DNA from 2 places in the Hydrogenophaga electricum genome. Region 2 is predicted to be linked to the other one. Evidence: riboswitches for the same ligand, from Rfam matches in the RefSeq annotation. Region 2 holds a riboswitch; the other holds the start of a gene.

Region 1 (4,820 bases), on a different contig from region 2:
GCACGCTGGCTGGGCCCAGCGCCAGTTCGTGCGCCACCAGGGTGTAGATCTCCACCTCCACCGTGCTGTAGCGCGGCCCCCCCAGCACGAGCGCCAGCCCGAAGCCCGAAAAACAGTACAGGAACACCAGGCACACCGCCGCCGCCATCCAGGGCGCGATGGCCGGCCACTCGACGCGCCAGAATGCCCGCCAGGGTGTCGCCCCCAGGCTGCGCGCGGCCGCCAATCGCGTGGCGTCGATCCGTTCCAGCGCTTCGACACCGGCGCGCACGACCACGCAAAGGTTGAAGAACAGGTTGCCGTACAGCAGCAGCCAGGGCGTGTCTTCCAGTTCGATGCCCCAGGCGGCCAGCGGTGCGCCAAGCACACCGCGCGGACCCCACAGCGCCAGCACGCCCATGGCCGCCACCAGCGTGGGCACCACGAAGGGCAGCATGAGCAGGCGCAGCAAGGCACCCCGGCCCGGGAACGTCCAGCGCGCCAGCACCCAGGCCATGGGCAGCCCGATGGCGAACGCGGCCAGCCCCGTGACCGAAGCCTGCAGGAACGACCACAGCAGGCGCCAGCGCAGGTGCGCGTCCTGCCACAGGGCCCACCAGCGCAACGGCTCACCGCCGAAGGCGTCCCGCCCGGCAAAAGCCTCGGCCAGCAGACGCATCAACGGCGCCACCTGCACCAGCCCCAGAAATACCAGGGGCGGCGCCAGCAACAGCCAGCGCGCGCGCTTCATGCGAGAAGGACGCTTCGCGAACGAAGGCCCGCCCCCGCCGCAGGGCACCGTGGAACCGGCTTCGCCGGGCCACAGGGTGCCGCCACCCCTCGAAGCGCCACCAGCGCGCTACGGAGGGGGGAAGCCGCGGCAGCGGCGCAGGGGGGTGTCACTTCAACACCACCTGGGTCCAGCGCTGCAGCCAGGCGCGGCCCTTTTCGTCGGCGAGCGCAGGCGGCGGATTGTCGAAGGTGGCGGGCTCGGGCGCGTGCAGGCGCATGACTTCGGCGCGTGCCGCACCGGCCTCGGCCGGGTACATCCACATCGTGGTCTGCAGGGCCTGCTGCACGGGGGCCGAACGCAGGAACTCGATGAAGCGGCCCGCCGCCTCGCGCGCGGCCGGCTGGCCCCCGCGCACCAGCGCCACGCCCTCCACCTGGCGGAACACGGCGCCCTTGAACGCCAGGTTGGCCGTGGGCGATTCGGACAGCTTGTCCTTGGCGTAGAACACCTCGGCGGCCGGGCTGCTGGCGTAGCTCACCACGATCGGGCGGCTGCCGCCGTTGCGCGTGAATTCGGTGTAGTAGGCCTCGGTCCAGCCCTTGACCACCTTCACGCCGTTGCTGCGCATCCGGGCCCACCAGGCAAAGGCGGCTTCTTCGCCCAGGCCGGCGATGGTGGCGTGCAGGAAGGCCTGCCCCGGGCTCGATGTACCCGGGTGCTGGACCACCAGCAGCTTCGCGTAGGCCGGCTGGGCCAGGTCGTCCAGGCTGGTCGGCAGCGCCAGGCCCTTCTGCGCGAACCAGGCCTTGTCGACATTGAGGCTCACGTAGCCGTAGTCGACCGGCACCACGCCTTGGCCCAGGGTGACCGCCGCCGCGCGTTGCGCCGCCGGGCCGGTGTAGGGCTCGATCACGCCCGCAGCCAGCGCCCGCGGCAGCAGGCTGTTGTCGATGCCGAACACCACGTCGGCGATCGGGCGTGCCTTGGTGAGGATGAGCTTGTTGGTCATCTCGCCGGCATCCCCCGACTTGACCAGTTGCAGCCGCACGCCAGCCGCTTTCTCGAACTGCGTCAGCAGTTCCTTGGGCAGGTCGAACGAGCTGTGCACCAGCACGCGCAACGGCAAGGGCTCGGCAGCCCATGTGGACGGTGCCAGCGCCGCCAGGGAAAGAGAGGTGAGAGCCGAAAACAGAAACCGCCGTTGCATGGGAGACGCCTTGTCCTACGAAAAACGCCGCTCGGGTGGCGCTGGACGGCGGCTCGCCACCACGGCGGCCGGTCGTTCACGCTCCCTACGCTGGCACAACCCAGATCAGGTGAGAGGGGTATTTCTCAGCCGCGACGCCTATCGGCGCGCCGCACCCCCGGTGAAGCGTGGATTGTAGGCCGCGCAGGGCGGCGCGCCAGCCGCCGGGCGGTGCTTGTCCGAACCGCCAAACGCCCTCTAGCATGCGTCCACCCGGCCCCAGAACCGGCGTGGCCGGCCCCCGCCACCTTCTGCCCAGGAGACCCTCATGCGCCTGCGACCACATCTGCCCCTGCTGCCCTGGTTGTGCCTGCCCGCACTGGCCTGGCCGCAAACCGCCGCGCCCCCGGCCTTTCCGCCCGAGGCCCAGGCGCTCGCACCCGAAGCCCTTCGAGAGCGCCTGGTGGGCAAGTCCTTCGCCTACCAGAACCTCAACGGCAGCGAGGTACGCCTGCAGTTCAAGACCGACTACGTCTACGTCGACACCCCGCAGGTGAGCGATTCGGGCCGCTGGCGCACCGAGGGCTCGGCCCTGTGCGTCGAATGGAACCGCTTGCGCGGCAGCAGCGGCTGCAGCGAGATGCGCGCCGCCGGCCCGCAGCTGTACCTGATGCGCCTGACCACCAACGACGTGGTCAGCCTGCGCGAGCGCTGAGCGGCGCCCGGCGGCGGCTCAGTGCGCGCCGCCGGCGTCGCCACTGCCCGCGCCGTGCACCGGCTTGGCGAACCAGATCACGGCCACCAGCACCAGGAACAGCACGGCCGAGAGGTGGAACAGGTCGTTCACCGCGAGCGTGAACGCCTGCTGGTTCACCAGCCGGTCGATGGTGGCCAGCGCCTGCTCGCGGCTCATGCCGGCCGCCATGAACTGCTGCAGGCTGGCCATGGCGGTGGCGTTGCCCGCGTGCACGGCTTCGGCCAGTTGCGCGTGGTGCAGCGAGGCGCGGCTTTCCCACAGCGTGGTGAACAGCGAGGTGCCCACGGCGCCGGCGGTGATGCGCACGAAGTTCGACAGGCCCGATGCCGAAGGCAACTTCTCCGGCGGCAGGCCCGAGAACACGATGGCCTGCAGCGGGATGAAGAAGAACGCCATCGCCGCGCCCTGCAGCAAGGTCGGGATCAGGATGGTGGTGAAGTCGGCGTCGGTGTTGAAGTGCGAGCGCATCCACAACACCCCACCGAAGCCCAGGAAGGCGATGGTGGCGAGCTTGCGCGGGTCCAGCCGGCCCACGTTCTTGCCAACCCAGGGCGACAGCACCAGCGCCAGCAGCCCCACCGGCGCGGTGGCCAGCCCGGCCCAGGTGGCCGTGTAGCCCATGAACTGCTGCAGCCACAGGGGCAGCAGCACCACGTTGCCGAAGAACAGCCCGTAGGCGATGGACAGCGACAGCGTGCCGGCGACGAAATTGCGGCGTGCGAACAGGCGCAGGTCGACGATGGGGTGCTTCTCTGTCAGTTCCCAGGCCAGGAAGAACAGGAAGGCGATCACCGAGACCACGGTCAGCATGATGATCTCGCCGGACTCGAACCAGTCCAGCTCCTTGCCCTTGTCGATCATGATCTGCATGGCGGCCACGAACAGCACCAGCAGCACCAGACCCACGCGGTCCAGCGGCACCCGGCGCGGGCCGGGGTCGCGCGTGCGGTAGATCGACCAGGTCAGCGCGGCCGCGAAGATGCCCACCGGGATGTTGATGTAGAAGATCCAGGGCCAGGCGATGTTGTCGGTGATCCACCCGCCCAGCAACGGGCCGGCCACCGGCGCGATCAGCACCGTCATCGACCACATGGCCATCGCCACGCCCGCCTTGGCGCGCGGGTAGCTGCCCAGCAGCAGGGTCTGCGACAGCGGAATCATCGGGCCCGCCACCAGCCCCTGCAGCACGCGGAAGGCGATCAGCATGCCAATGTTGGGTGCCAGCCCGCACAACCACGAGGCCAGCACGAACAGCAGCACGCTCATGGTGAACAGGCGCACCTGGCCGAAACGCTGGGTCAGCCAGCCGGTCAGCGGCACCGAGATGGCGTTGGCCACCGCGAACGAGGTGATGACCCAGGTGCCCTGCGCCGGGCTCACGCCCATGTCGCCGGCGATGGCAGGAATCGACACGTTGGCGATGGACGTGTCGAGCACGTTCATGAACGTGGCCAGCGACAGCGCCAGCGTGCCCAGCGCGAGCTGGGCTCCTTGCAGCGGCGCGAAGGCCGGTCCCGCCGCAGCGGGGGGTGGCGGTGGCGCGACGGGCGCGGGCGTATCCGCCCCGGCCGCCGGCCGGATGGCTTCGGTGCTCATGGTGCGGACACTCAGTGGGTGGCGGCGGTGCTGGCGGCGGCAGCGACCGTGGCGGCCCCGGGCGCGGAGGCGGCCGCCGCCTTCAGGGCCTTGGGTGCCTGGGCCACGGCCCGCGCAGCGCCACCAGTGCCCAGGTTGCGGGCAATGATCTGGCGCACGCGCTCATCGGCGGCCGCGGCGTCCTGCGCGAACACCTCGGTAGCCTTGCTCGACGACGCGGCCGAAGCGGTGGACAGCACCGCGCCGTCGGTGCGGGAGATGTCCACCTTGGCTTCCATCGACAGCCCCACGCGCAGCGGGTGTTCGGCCAGTTCCTTCGGGTCGAGCTGGATGCGCACCGGCACGCGCTGCACCACCTTGATCCAGTTGCCAGTGGCGTTCTGCGCCGGCAGCAGCGCGAAAGCCGCGCCGGTGCCCGCGCCCATGCCTTCGATGGTGCCGTGGTACACGACCTTGCTGCCGTAGACGTCGGCGGTCAGTTCCACCGGCTGCGCCAGGCGCAGGTGGCGCAACTGGCTTTCCTTGAAGTTGGCCTCGACCCACACCTGCTCCAGCGGGATCACCGACAT
Region 2 (5,627 bases):
GCTGCCAGGCCAGCAGGCGCCCGAGCACGCCCGCCCCGGCAATGCCGATTTTCATTCGCGGGGGCATGGCTCAGGCCTTCTTGACCAAGGTGTCGACGGGCACGTAGAACGCGCCCCCGACCGACTTGAACTCCGCACTCTTCTGCGCCATCCCATCGGCCAGCGCCTGCTCTTCGCTCAAACCCTTGGCGGCGGCGTAGTCGCGCACGTCCTGCGTGATCTTCATGGAGCAGAACTTGGGCCCGCACATGGAGCAGAAATGCGCCTCCTTGCTGGAGTCCTTGGGCAGGGTTTCGTCGTGGTAGGCCTCGGCGGTTTGCGGATCGAGCCCGAGGGCGAACTGGTCGCGCCAGCGGAACTCGAAGCGTGCCTTGCTCATCGCGTCGTCGCGCGCGCGCTGGCCCGGGTGGCCCTTGGCCACGTCGGCGGCGTGGGCTGCGATCTTGTAGGCGATGATCCCTTGCTTGACGTCGTCGCGATCCGGCAAACCCAGGTGTTCCTTGGGCGTCACGTAGCAGAGCATGGCCGTGCCCATCCAGCCGATCATGGCCGCGCCGATGGCCGAGGCGATGTGGTCGTAGCCCGGTGCGATGTCGATGGTCAGCGGGCCGAGCGTGTAGAACGGGGCTTCGTGGCAGTGCTTGATCTGCTCGTCCATGTTGGCCTGGATCATGTGCATGGGCACATGGCCGGGGCCTTCGATCATGGTCTGCACGTCGTGCTTCCAGGCGATCTGCGTCAGTTCGCCCAGCGTGCGCAGCTCGGCGAACTGCGCTTCGTCGTTCGCATCGGCGCCGCTGCCGGGGCGCAGACCGTCGCCGAGCGAGAAGGTCACGTCGTAGGCCTTCATGATCTCGCAGATCTCTTCGAAGTGCGTGTAGAGGAAGTTTTCCTTGTGGTGCGTGATGCACCACTTGGCCAGGATGGAGCCGCCGCGCGAGACGATGCCGGTGCGGCGCTTGGTCGTGAGGTGGATGAAGGGCAGGCGCACGCCGGCGTGGATGGTGAAGTAGTCCACGCCTTGTTCGGCCTGCTCGATCAGCGTGTCGCGGAAGATGGCCCAGGTGAGGTCCTCGGCCACGCCGCCCACCTTTTCGAGCGCCTGGTAGATCGGCACCGTGCCGATGGGCACGGGCGAGTTGCGCACGATCCAGTCGCGCGTGGTGTGGATGTTCTTGCCGGTGGACAGGTCCATCACCGTGTCGCCGCCCCAGCGGATCGACCACACCAGTTTTTCCACCTCCTCCTCGATGCTGGAGGTGACGGCCGAGTTGCCGATGTTGGCGTTGATCTTCACCAGGAAATTGCGGCCGATGATCATCGGCTCCACCTCGGGGTGGTTGATGTTGGCCGGGATCACGGCGCGGCCGCGTGCCACCTCGTCGCGCACGAACTCGGGCGTGATCACGTCCGGGATGCGCGCGCCCATGGGGTTGCCTTTGAGCCGCGTCTCGCGCTCCGCATCGCCCAGGTATTCGCGCATCCATTCGCGCTTGCCGTTCTCGCGGATGGCGATGTATTCCATCTCGGGCGTGACGATGCCTTGGCGGGCGTAGTGCATCTGCGTGACGTTCTGTCCCGGCTTCGCGCGCAGCGGCCGGCGCTGCAGGCTCGCGGCCTCGGCGCGCAGGGCTTCGATGCGGGCGTCCGCCACCTCGCCGTGTTTGCCACCGTCGTCCAGCGCCACGCGGTGGCGGCCTTCGTAGCTTTCGGTGTCGCCGCGCGCGGCCACCCATTCGCTGCGCACCGGCTTGAGGCCCTGGCGGATGTTGATGTCGGCGGCCGGATCGGTGTAGGGGCCGGACGTGTCGTAGACCGTGACGGTCTCGCCGTTGGTCAGCGCAATGGCGCGCATGGGCACCTGCACGCCGGGCAACGCGCCAGGCACGTAGATTTTCTGGGACTGGGGAAAGGGTTCGCGGGTGAGCGAGAGCAGTTGCTGCAGCTTGTCGGGGGCGTTCATGGGGCAGTCTCCAATTGAGGTGGATGAATGCCCCGCCATCGACGCCGTGGAATGCAGATGCGCAGGACCGCCCCGAAAGGGTGGACGGACGTGCGCGCCTCGGCGCTGCAGCTCTTCTTACGCTGGTACTAACCAGATCAAGTTCGCGGTTCCGGCGGTCAAGTCCGCCATCTCAGCACGCCATACGTGCACCCCGGAGCAGGGCAGAGTGTAGCGCGTCATCCCAAAGCCGGTTACACTGCGTGGGTTCGCTGCGACTTGCTCGCCATCGCAGCCTCCGTTGTTCGACACGGTTCGCGGTTTGCCTCAACACCGCCCAGCCAACCAGCAGGCCTTCTCTCACGGCCCCCGCTGGTGATCAAACTCCCCTCTCGGCAAGCTTCACTCTCGGCCCCCTTTTGTTCGGGCCCCTTCCTGGCCTGTGGTGACCACAGGCGCACCCGTCGCCGTCGTGGCGTTCCTGGTGCCATTTTTTGTTGCGCGCCCGCCAGGAAGGTTGCGCAGATTTTCATGAGCTTCAAACCTGAAACCCCTTTCCCCGTGGGCAAGTACCTTGTCTCACCCCTGAGCCGCCTCACCGACGCCGGTGATTACAGCGCCAGCATCTCGCTGCGCAGCGGGCGCGGCATGGCCACGCACGACCGCGTCTTTCGCCTCGTGCCGCGTTTTGCCTCTCACCACGCTGCCTTGCGCTACGCCGCCCGCGAGGGCCGTGCCCTTGCGCTGCAGCACGGCGTGGCCTGATTCGTTTTTTTCTTTTTCCAAACCCTGGCCCGATCCGGCCATTCACTTCGAAAGATTCACACCATGAACAACCGTCTCTACGTTGGCAACCTGCCCTACACCGTTGACGAAACCGCGCTGACCCACAACTTCTCCGAATACGGCAGCGTGCGTTCCGCCAAGCTCGTCATGGACCGCGACACCGGCCGCTCCAAGGGCTTCGGCTTCGTCGAAATGGGCAGCGACGCCGAAGCGCAGGCCGCCATCGACGGCCTGAACGGCATGCAGGTGCAAGGCCGCGCCGTTACCGTGAACGTTGCCCGCCCGCCGGAAGCGCGCTCCGGTGGCAGCCGCTTTGGCGGCGAGCGCCGCGCTTACTGAGCCGACGAGCGCGCGCAGTACGCTGCGCCGCGACCCTGAGTGCCGAGCCGGGGCTGGTGTGCAAAGGGGTCATGGACCGGACCTGGCCAGGTCCCGGTCCAGCAGGCAATCGATGAAAGCACCCAGGATCGCCGGCTGGTGGTGCCGGTTCGGGTAGTAGACAAACAACCCTGGCCGTGTGATCGACCAGTCGGCGAGCACCTGCACGAGCTGCCCCTGGGCGAGGTATTCATCGACGCGCTCGCGGTCAAACGCATAGGCAATGCCCAAGCCTTGCAAGGCCGCGGCGACGCCGATGTCCGAGTGGTTGGTGACCAGTGGCCCGGACACCGCCACCTCGATCCGCCGCCCCCTTTTCTCGAACGCCCATTGATAGGCCCGGCCGTCGGTCTGCAGCCGCCAGTTGATGCAGGCGTGGTGATGCAGGTCGGCGGGTGATTGGGGCGGACCGCGCCGCGCCAGATAGTCCGGCGACGCCACCGCCACCATCTTCACGTCCGGCGTGAGGCGCACGGCGATCATGTCTTTCTCCAGCCGCCCACCCACCCGGATGCCCGCATCGAAGCGGCCCGCGACGATGTCGCTCAGCCCGTCGTCGACCACGATGTCCAGCGTCACGTCCGGGAACGCACGATGGAAGCGGCCCAGCCGCGGCGCAATGATCTGCCGGGCCGCCATGCCGAGGGTGTTGATGCGCAGCGTTCCGCTCATCTGCCCCGCCGCCGCGCTGACCTCGGCCATGGCGTCGGCCATCGCCCTGAACAGCGGTGCGATGCGGGCGTGCAGCTGTTCGCCGGCGGCGGTCGGTGCCACGCTGCGGGTGGTGCGGTTCAGCAGCCGCGCACCCAGCCGCGCTTCGAGCTGGCGGATGGTCTGGCTCAGCGCGGACGGCGACACACCCAGGTGCTCGGCGGCCCGCGCAAAGCTGCTGCGCTCGACCACGGCGGCAAAGGCTTTCAGTTCAGCGTAGTCGGAGCCGCGCATTGTGTATTCATTGCTAAATAACGACTTCAGATTCTAAAAGATTCACTAATTTCTCCAGCGGTCGCATCCTGAGGCCTTCAGCCCACAGGAGCCTTCACCATGACCGACCTGCATCTTCCCGAACCCATTGCCGCCTACTTTTCGGCCGACCGGCAGAACCCCGACGCGCTGGCCCACTGCTTCACAGCGCAAGCCACCGTGAAAGACGAAGGGCAGACCCACGCTGGCCTGGCCGCCATCCGGGCGTGGAAGGCGGCCGCATCGGCCCGGTTCACCTACACGACCGAGCCGTTCGCGCTTGAGCAGGACAGCGGGCACCACATCGTCCGCAGCCGGGTGAGCGGCAACTTCCCCGGCAGCCCGGTGAACCTGCGGTACCGCTTTCGCCTGGAGCGCGGCCTGATCGCCTCGCTGGAGATCACGGCATGAGCTTTGATCTTCAACTTCAAGGAAAGCGCGCCCTGGTCTCTGGCGGCACCAAGGGTGTGGGCGCCGCCGTGGCGCGCGCACTGCATGCGGCGGGCGTGCAGGTGACGACCACGGCGCGTTCGCTGCCCGCGGACGCCATCGACGGCGTGACCTACATCGCGGCCGATCTCACCACCGCGCAAGGCGTGGCGGACGTGGCGCAGTCGGTGCTCAGCCAATGGGGCGGCGCGGACATCCTGGTCAATGTGCTGGGTGGCTCCAGCGCGCCGGGCGGCGGCTTCGCGGCCCTGGACGATGCGCACTGGTTCAACGAGCTGAACCAGAACCTGATGCCTGCCGTGCGACTCGACCGCGCGCTGCTGCCCGCCATGCTGGCCCAGGGTGCCGGCGTCATTGTTCACGTCAGCTCGATCCAGCGCCTGCTGCCGCTGCCCGAATCGACGACCGCCTACGCCGCGGCCAAGGCGGCCCTGTCCACCTACAGCAAGGCGCTGTCGAAAGAGGTGACACCCCAGGGTGTTCGCGTGCTGAGCGTGGCGCCCGGCTGGATCGAGACGGAAGCCTCGGTGGCGCTGGCCCAGCGGCTGGCCCGCCAGGCCGGAACGGACTACGAGGGCGGCCAGCGGATCATCATGCAGTCGCTGGGGGGCATCCCGCTCGGACGCCCGGCCAGGCCGGAAGAGGTGGCCGATCTGATCACCTTCCTGGTGTCGCCGCGCGCGGGCGCCATCTCGGGCTCAGAGCACCTGATCGACGGCGGTACGGTGCCGACGGTGTAGAGCGTCGCAAGCGACGCAAGGGCTTTCTAGTGGCGCAAGGTCGTTGCAGGCTGAATGCCGAAGCTCGGCCCAGCTCGATTGAGGTCCGGCCTCAACTCGGAAGCGGACGTAGGTGTTGTGGGCTCGCCCAGGTTGGTGTGCCTGTTTGCTCATAGGCTGGCGTGCTTGGGCTAGATGCAATAATCGCAAGCCGTCTGGCAACGGGCCATTTTGAACCCTCCCCTCATACCGAGAGGATCGTCCAGAGAGTTTGCGTCCTTACGTCCCTGACTTGACTTTGGTGCTCATGAACGAAATGCCGAAGCCACAGACTCTTTACCGTGGATCACAGAAGCACAAGAACCGCCCCACCGGGGAGCGGAAGGGAA

The links. Region 2 has a riboswitch for thiamine pyrophosphate ahead of thiC (phosphomethylpyrimidine synthase ThiC). Riboswitches for the same ligand answer to the same signal wherever they lie in the genome.
Region 1: it holds a riboswitch for thiamine pyrophosphate, as region 2 does, so the genes downstream of both, QQK43_RS22680 (thiamine ABC transporter substrate-binding protein) here and thiC (phosphomethylpyrimidine synthase ThiC) in region 2, are expected to answer to the same signal.

The regions. Positions count from the first base shown of each region.
Region 1 covers NZ_BSPB01000104.1:141-4,960, forward strand. Annotated here, with positions in the region: partial or broken gene QQK43_RS22675 (ABC transporter permease) at 1-730, opposite strand, end outside; gene QQK43_RS22680 (thiamine ABC transporter substrate-binding protein) at 879-1,919, opposite strand; TPP riboswitch at 1,984-2,088, opposite strand; gene QQK43_RS22685 (hypothetical protein) at 2,227-2,613, shown strand; gene QQK43_RS22690 (DHA2 family efflux MFS transporter permease subunit) at 2,632-4,251, opposite strand; partial or broken gene QQK43_RS22695 (HlyD family secretion protein) at 4,263-4,820, opposite strand, start outside.
Region 2 covers NZ_BSPB01000043.1:25,226-30,852, reverse strand. Annotated here, with positions in the region: partial or broken gene QQK43_RS18115 (FAD-dependent oxidoreductase) at 1-67, opposite strand, end outside; gene thiC (phosphomethylpyrimidine synthase ThiC) at 71-1,963, opposite strand; TPP riboswitch at 2,061-2,169, opposite strand; gene QQK43_RS18105 (hypothetical protein) at 2,474-2,707, shown strand; gene rbp (RNA-binding regulator) at 2,771-3,067, shown strand; gene QQK43_RS18095 (LysR family transcriptional regulator) at 3,137-4,051, opposite strand; gene QQK43_RS18090 (nuclear transport factor 2 family protein) at 4,151-4,480, shown strand; gene QQK43_RS18085 (SDR family oxidoreductase) at 4,477-5,259, shown strand; gene QQK43_RS18080 (hypothetical protein) at 5,546-5,627, shown strand, end outside.